2 regions of the Shewanella sp. A22 genome follow, and region 2 is predicted to be linked to the other one. Evidence: riboswitches for the same ligand, from Rfam matches in the RefSeq annotation. Region 2 holds a riboswitch; the other holds the start of a gene.
What was found. A riboswitch is a leader RNA that binds a small molecule or an ion and turns the genes downstream of it on or off. The one in region 2 is predicted to bind cobalamin.
Positions count from the first base shown of each region.

Region 1 (4,439 bases), on a different contig from region 2:
ATTGTTTGCGTTACAGTTTTAACTTATGTCCAAAAGAAGTTGAAGGTATTAAAGCCGACCCAATGTTTTTAGATGTGGGTAAAGACAAATTAAAATTGGTGTTTGATTGCCATAAATGCGAAATGATGATTGTTGGTTCAAACCAATTAGTGAAACAATAATGGTGCAGTAGTGAGATTTTATATCTCATTCCTTTTATGGTGTCTGTAGTAAACATTTGTCAAATAAGCTGCAAAAATAACCATTAAATTGCTGCTAAACACGTGTGTTTGGAGTACACTGCGCGCCTGAAATTTCATGGGTTTTAGCCTGTGATACCTTGAAGTAGGAAAGAATAGATTATGAGCGATAGCAAAAAATATAGTTTACGTGTTATTCAAGTTGAAGATACATGGAAAACTGAGATCACTCGTCGCATGACCGCGACTAAAACGGTTGTGTCAAAAAGCCATGATGGTTTTGCATCAGAAGCAGAAGCCATTGCATGGGGCGAACAAGCTCTGCAAGGTTTTTTATCAAAGCAAGCCGACCGTAACAAGCGTAAAACTGAAAAGCATCTTAAGGCTAAAAGTTTAGCTGCTGCGATTGCTGCAGAGTCTGCAGTGGACGAAGATGAGTTGTTTGACGAAGAAGATGACGACGAAACGTTAAACTAACATTTTACCGATGACGTAAATGTTATCGATAAGCGTCAATTTTCATGTGTTCAAGGTAGAACATCGTAAATTGAAATTTATACCAGTCCTTATTGAAGTGTGATCTATTTTAGGCTGCGTCACAGTGCCAAGTACAATTCAAATGACTGCTGGTGTAGCTAGCTACATTAAAGGCATTTGAGGTAGTAATTGGTATTGTGACACAGCCCCGAAGGGCGAATTTATTAGCCCACTCTTCTTTGTTAGTCATTTTTGACGTGAAACAACCATGCCTTCAAAAGACTGCCTCGAATAGCACACTAATAATTTTCGCTAAAAGAGCAAACTTCAATGCGGATTGGTATTAATCAGCTTATCGCTGTCTTGACCAAATAAGGATTCATTTGGATGAGCAAGATTGCTGCCAGTCTTGACTGCTCGGGATATTTTGGAATGTCGTTCCAGATCCCGAGTGGTGTGTTGCTATTCACCCAAGGTTAATAATATTTGCTGACGTTGATAATTCATCAAGCGTTATGATTTCCTGCTACTTTCTCCGTTATCTGTATAGCATCGTGGCTCGCTAATATACGTGGCGACATTAATAACTAGGGCCTGTTGATCTTTGTTGGTTAAGTTTTTAGCCCGAACCCTTCGGGCAGCGTTTATTGGTCATTTTTACTGCATTATCGACTTTTTATGTAGAATAACTACACCACAAAGTCTCTTCTTTGTACAAATGACCAACAATTCGCTGCAAAAACAACCTTGAAAGATCAACAGGTCCTAACCAAGTTGAATTATCTGTTAGTTACTCTTTTGCTAGTATCAAGTTTACCTTGGGATCCGCTATAATCAGCGCGCTATTACTTTATGATATTCTTATTTGCTTAGTCGCCCATCGTTTTGATGACTTTGGTTCGTTTATATAAGCATGATGTGATATCGCAAAATAGACATTCTTGGCAAGGGTTGAACTTGAACTCTTGTTTATTCAATAGTCAATCTTTACGGTGCTTGCTGTGGATTGTGATCTTCAGCAGGATAATCGGGAAACCAGTGTAAATCTGGTACTGCCCCCGCAACGGTGAATGGTAAAAGTCGGATGCGCAATAGCCTTGCGTTAATCATATAGGTTATACCATTGGTATAACACGACAACCTCAGTCCGGAGACCGGCCATAAAGGTGATTTCGATGATTTCGGTGGGCAGATCTCGAAATGTAATGTGATACCGCTTGTCGGCTTATTCTAGTGATTTACTCTCTAGAGGCAGGCTACATTGGTGCTCCATATTGCGGCGTTACTGCCCCATTTTTCCTTTCAGGAGTTAAAGGTAAATGGGTACTAAACCAACTACAATCGCACTTTTATTAAGTGCAATTTTTTGTGCCACTAGCGTTAATGCTATTGCTGCACCCACTTCAATACAATCATCTGCGTCTGATATCACCATGGATGAAACCATAGTGGTCATTGGCCGTACTCAAGCCAATCCATTAAACATTGCTGCCAATGTTAATGTTATTGATGCTGCAGACATTCAAATGAGCGGTGCCACCAATTTAACCGATTTATTACGTGGACAATCTGGTATTCAGGTGTCGGACAATAATTCGGGCAGCGTATTTTCTATGCGTGGTTTTTCTGCATCACAAGCCGTTAATAACACCTTGATATTGGTCGATGGACGTAAATTGAATAATATTGATATTTCTGCGCCAAGGGTTGAGTCGATTCCGATTAATCTAATTGAGCGGGTTGAGATTTTATCGGGCAGTGCAGGGGTATTGTATGGTGACCAAGCCGTTGGCGGTGTTATCAATGTTATTACCAAGGCGCCAACAGAAACCAGTGGTGGCTTACAGGTAAGTGGTGGCAGTTTTGACACCTATGAAGTGAAAGGCGATGTGTCTGGTGCCATTAACGATGCATGGCGATACTTTTTAGCGGCCAGCTATAACGAAAGCGACAATTACCGTGATAATAATGACAATGAAACCAGCTCAATATTAGGTCGCTTGCAATATCAAACTGATACTGAAGATTTTTTTGTTGAAGTGAATTATTTTGATAATGACCTACAAGCGCCTGGTTCGTTAAGCTTAGCGCAATATAAAGATGACCCTCGTCAAGTGGGTTCTTATAATGCAGGTGATTTTAATCATGAAATGACCACAGCACTGCGCAGTGGTTACCAGTACCAGCTAAATAACATTTGGGCGTTGGGTGCAGATTTAACTTACTCAGATTCGTTAACCACCAGTATATCGTTTGGTAGTGCAGGCCGCATTGAACGTGACTTATTGAGTTTTTCTCCTAAAGCAACGGCTAATTACCACTTAGACCAAGGTGATTTAAATGTTGTTGCCGGTATTGATGTGAGCCAAGGTGAAGCGGATTTTGATTTTAGTTATATGCAACGTAATAATAAACAGACACAAAAGAGTGCCTATGTGCAAGCATCGGTACCGATAACGCCAACACTATCTTATGTTGTGGGTGGTCGTTATTCAGAAGTGACTGATGATTTGTTTGATCAAATACTCTATCCAAATCGTATTGAAATTGATAACGACGCCCATGCATTTGAGTTAGGGCTTAATTACCGTCCAAGCAATGAAAATCGTTTTTATGTTCGTGCAAATGATAACTTTCGCTTTGCTAAAGTCGACGAACAGGCTTATACGCCTGTGACAATAATTGGCTTAAACCCTCAAACAGGCCGCTCTTACGAAGCCGGTTGGGATTACACAACAGCGACTCAAACACTCAAAATCAATGCTTACCAGCTTGATTTAGAAGATGAGATTGTTTTGGATACTAGCCGTATTGATGGGCCTGATGGAGTATTTGGCTTTGGGGCTAACGTAAATGCAGACGAATCTCGTCGTTTTGGGGTAAGTACTGCTTATAATGTGCAGTTATCCACGGACTGGCTATTAGGTGCTTCGTACGACTATATTGATGCAGAATTTACTCAGGGCGAAAACGACGGTAAAGCGTTATCTTGGGTGGCAAAGCATTCAGGTAAAGCCTATGTCAGTTATGATTTCTCAGATAGTTGGCAAGCCTTTGTTGAAGGTGTTTACACTGGTGAGCGCTACATGGAAGGTGATAACAGCAACGCTGATGATAAGTTAGACAGTTATGTACTCACCAATCTTGCGCTCAACTATACCTATTTAGGTTGGAACGGTAGTTTACGTATCGACAACTTACTTGATGAAGATTATGTTGGCACCGGTTATTACAATGCGTATGCCAGTGGATATTATTCGGGTACTGGACGTTCAATTAGGCTGACCGCTGGTTACCGTTTTTAACTTAATTGTTTAAGTTCGCTAACTTAAGTAAAGCCAGTAATTTTACTGGCTTTACTTTTAATATATCGTTAAATTATTTTATACCGTGGTTTATTCTGAAAAAGGTGATCAATGAACATGACTAACCTTGAGCAACAAGTTTTTACTCAAGTGCAAGCTATTATAGGCAACGAAGAGCAGGTCATTGGTCGACGTGGAATACTGATTCCGTTAAAGAAAGCCCTTATTAGTGAAGCCGATATCCGAATTATTATTGAGACGGTTTCTGCCGATCCAGCTTTGGCAATGCATTTGTTGTTGCGCAGTAATACCGCGCAAACTGCAGGCATCGTATCGACAAAAAGCCGTAGTGTTAAAGATGCTTTAATCCGTTTAGGACAAGTGAATATTTATCGTTATGCTTTTTCATTTTATTTGAAAGAGCGGCTTGATGAGCTTACCGAGCCTTACAAAAAACTGGTTCAAGGTTATTGGGAAT
Region 1 covers NZ_JBSQBN010000014.1:2,769-7,207, forward strand. Annotated here, with positions in the region: gene ACWXWT_RS04455 (peptidase U32 family protein) at 1-161, shown strand, start outside; gene ACWXWT_RS04460 (DUF3622 domain-containing protein) at 342-656, shown strand; cobalamin riboswitch at 1,630-1,833, shown strand; gene ACWXWT_RS04465 (TonB-dependent receptor) at 1,976-3,961, shown strand; gene ACWXWT_RS04470 (HDOD domain-containing protein) at 4,079-4,439, shown strand, end outside.
Region 1: another riboswitch for cobalamin. It lies ahead of ACWXWT_RS04465 (TonB-dependent receptor); the one in region 2 lies ahead of ACWXWT_RS10680 (ABC transporter ATP-binding protein).

Region 2 (4,439 bases):
CATTATTTGCCGCTTAAATATCAACATAATCAATAAGCTCACACCAACTGTAACACTAGGCAGTAATAAATTAGTCCAGCTTGCTTTAGCAAAACTGCCTAAACTCCAAAATAATACTGAGGCAGCTGCCTGCGGGCTAGAAAAATACAACAATAAGCTCGTGAGCGCACCAAACAAAAACGAAGTTGCCACACCAGACAACAGCATACGTTCCACTTGGCTTGTTCGACCAGAACCCGACAATATAAACACAATTAATACCGATAAACTGGCGCCGATAAATGCCCCAATCGGAATACTTAATGTCGACCAAGACCACCAAGGTTGCGCAGTAAAACTAGGAGCAATAACAAGCGCGTCTGATAACATCTCAGCAAACACCCCTGTTTGGCTAAATAATGACACTACCAACACCGCACCAAATGACGCCCCTGAACTTATACCAAACAAGTATGGATCAGCTAACGGATTGCGGGTCACCGTTTGCAATACGCTGCCAGCAATAGACAACCCAGCTCCAGCCACAAAGGCCAATAAAATCCGCGGAAAGCGTAATTCAAGCACAATACGTTGGGTTAACTTAATATTATGCTCACTGCTATGTGTCAAACTTGGTATGTCGCCACTCATTAAGTGATTAAATACCATTAATACGTCATTTAGATGAATGTTGGCCGCACCAAAACTCGCGGCCAATAAAGGAGACAGCAAAGTGGCAAAGACCAACAAACTGAAAAAGAGATAATAGCGACGTTGTGATGCATCAATCATGTTCTGAGCATCCTTTCTGACTTGCTTGGTAACCATAAAAGTAGCTAATAAGCGGTTTACCGTGTTGTGGGTGACGATTAATCTCGCAACATACGCCAAACACCTCACTAATTTGCCGTTCGGTTAACACATCTGTTGGAGTGCCTTTAGCAATTAATTTCCCCTTATCGAGCAACAATAATTTATCGCACATTGCGCTGGCTAGATTCAAATCATGAATAGACGCAATAACACTAATACCTAAAGATTTAACCAGCTCAAGAATTTGAATCTGATAACGAATATCTAAATGATTGGTCGGTTCATCTAAAATAAGTATTTGAGGCTGTTGCACGATGGCGCGAGCGATCAATGCGCGTTGTTTTTCGCCGCCAGATAACTGCTCATACTGTTGCAGTGCTTTTTGCTGAAGACCCACTTTAGTTAATGCACTTAACACACGCTCACGGTCTTGCGCGGTATTAGGGTCAAACAAGCCTTTATGAGGTATTAACCCCATTGTCACTAATTGTTCGGTTGTGACATCAAAATAATGCGGAGTATCTTGCTGCACTACCGCAATAGTTTGCGCTAACACCTTAGATGAAAACTCACCGATGGGTTTAGAGAAAATGTCAATGTGACCGCTCGTCGGCACAATATAACGATACAAACAACGTAACAAGCTCGACTTACCGGCGCCATTGGGGCCAATTACCCCTAACATTCGGCCCTTAGGCAAACCAAAATGAATATCTGCCAAAATCGTTTTATTATCGACTTGCCAAAAAAGATGATTTACATCCAATACCGATTCAGACATGCAAGTCGCCTCGCCATGTCCAATTTATTAACACATACATCGACTAAATAACTCCCCTAAGTCACCCGCTTAGGTATGAATGTTGAGGTGATTCAAAGCTGGTATCTGACTTATGTACCAATACATCATTGGTCCACCTACAGTTGCGGGGACAGTTTGGGCTTATCCCAATTCCCAATACCTTGAAAAACACAATCATTAAGGCGCTGGCATTGTCGCCGTTTGTGGCCAATGCAATGTAAAGCATACCTTGGGTTGAAGTGCTTGAAAGCTAGATGAAAACGCATCACTGTCGCTCTGCTCAGTCCAAAACACATCAAGCGACATAATAGCAGCATAGGGGATGGCAAGGTTAGCAAATAATCCATTGGTTTTCCCCGCATTAAGCACATACCCCATAATGCATCGCATTACGCCTCCATGGGTTACCACCAATGCTTGCGGTATTGACGCATCGGCGTCATCCTGTTGAATTAACGCTTGCTGCAAATGGTCTACAATGGTCATTAATCCCTGTTTAACCCGCTCAGCAAAATCGACCACGCTCTCACCTTTATCAGGGGTGTTTTCAACCTTCCATGGGTCCTGCCAATAGGCATCAAACTGGCTTGGGTTTGCACGATAAATATCATCAAATGCTTGGCCATCCCATACACCAAAGTTAATCTCTTGCAAGTCTGACAAAAGGTGCAAAGGCAACGCTAATTGTTGTGACGCTTTGGTAGCAAACGTTTGGCAACGCACTAAAGGCGAGCTAAAAATATGGCTTATGGGTCGCGGCATGCAAGCAAAAGCATGGCACATTTTGTCGTGCCCTTGTGGCGTTAATGCTACATCTATTTGGCCACGCGCAATTTCACCGCCTTCACACTCGCCGTGACGTAAAAACACTATCTTGGCTTGTTTCATTTAAATAAACCTCAACTCAGAATAATAAACGCTAATCAGCCTTGCTCTGACAGTAAAATTTCGCGTACTATGGACGTCTATACGTTTATATGTCCAAAATACCATCTTAATAGATAATCATTTAGCATGATAATCATTGTACACAACAAATATAAGTAACTTGATAGGCAAGTGTTATATGAAAATGTTGTACACAACAATAATGTTATCGCCCTACTATTGTAAAAATAAGGGTATGCTTATCTCAATCAAGGTATCAAGCAACATAGTGATAAAAAGGTAACTGTTATGGCGAAATCGACTTCTTACAGTCAAACACTTAAACAACTTAATGCATTGTTAGCGCAGCGTATTGTGATTCTAGATGGCGCCATGGGCACCATGATCCAAGACTATAAGTTGGAAGAAGAAGATTATCGTGGCGAGCGTTTTAAAGATTGGCATTGCGATGTTAAAGGCAACAATGACTTATTAGTACTCAGCCAACCGCAAATCATTAAAGATATTCATACTCAGTACCTGTTAAACGGTGCCGACATTATTGAAACCAACACCTTTAATGCCACCACCATTGCCATGGCCGACTACGATATGCAGTCACTGGCCGCTGAAATTAACCTTGCTGGCGCCCGAGTCGCCCGCCAAGCAGCAGATGAAGTAGCAGCACAAACCGGTTCACCACGTTATGTTGCCGGCGTATTAGGCCCAACCAACCGTACCTGTTCTATCAGTCCAGACGTTAACGACCCTGGGTTTCGTAATGTCAGTTTCGATCAATTAGTTGAAGCTTATGTCGAATCAACCAGCGCCTTAATTGAAGGCGGTGCCGATATCATTATGGTTGAAACCATTTTTGATACCTTAAACGCCAAAGCCGCCCTGTTTGCGATTGAAAAAGTATTCGATCAACTTGGCGATCGCTTACCTGTCATGATCTCGGGCACGATTACCGACGCATCAGGCCGCACACTAACCGGCCAAACAACCGAAGCCTTTTATAACTCTTTACGCCACATCAAGCCGTTATCGATTGGCCTTAACTGCGCCCTTGGGCCAAAAGAGTTGCGTCCGTACGTTGAAGAATTGTCACGTATTGCCGAATGTTATGTTTCCGCCCACCCTAATGCTGGCTTACCCAACGAATTTGGCGGCTATGATGAAACCCCAGAAGAAATGGCCGAAGTCATTAATCAATGGGCGCAAGAAGGCATGCTCAATATTGTCGGTGGTTGTTGTGGCAGTACACCGGCTCACATTAGTGCCATTCGTGAAGCTGTACTCCGACACGAACCAAGACAGATCCCAGATCTTCCAGTCGCGTGTCGTTTATCGGGCCTAGAGCCACTCACCATCGATAAAAACTCGCTATTTGTTAACGTTGGCGAGCGCGCTAACGTGACCGGTTCGGCTAAATTTTTACGCTTAATTAAAGAAGAAAAGTTCGAAGAAGCGTTAGATGTCGTGCGCGAGCAAGTTGAAAACGGCGCGCAAATTATCGACGTCAACATGGACGAAGGTATGCTTGATGGCGTGGCGTCAATGGCGAAGTTTTTAAACTTAATCGCCTCTGAGCCCGACATCTCTCGCGTGCCAATCATGATTGACTCATCAAAATGGGAAGTAATAGAAGCGGGCCTTAAATGCGTTCAAGGCAAGTCGATTGTTAACTCTATTTCGATGAAAGAAGGCGAAGCCAAGTTTATTGAGCAAGCGACCTTAGTGAAACGCTATGGCGCTGCTGCCATTGTTATGGCCTTTGACGAAGACGGCCAAGCCGATACGCGTGAACGTAAAACCCAAATTTGTACCCGTGCTTATCGCATTTTGGTCGATGTTGTTGGCTTTCCACCAGAAGACATTATTTTCGACCCTAACATTTTCGCCATTGCCACCGGTATTGATGAACACGACAACTATGCCGTCGACTTTATCGAATCGATAAAAGATATCAAAGCCA
Region 2 covers NZ_JBSQBN010000049.1:8,289-12,727, reverse strand. Annotated here, with positions in the region: gene ACWXWT_RS10685 (FecCD family ABC transporter permease) at 1-771, opposite strand, end outside; gene ACWXWT_RS10680 (ABC transporter ATP-binding protein) at 764-1,573, opposite strand; cobalamin riboswitch at 1,653-1,773, opposite strand; gene ACWXWT_RS10675 (histidine phosphatase family protein) at 1,772-2,482, opposite strand; gene metH (methionine synthase) at 2,771-4,439, shown strand, end outside.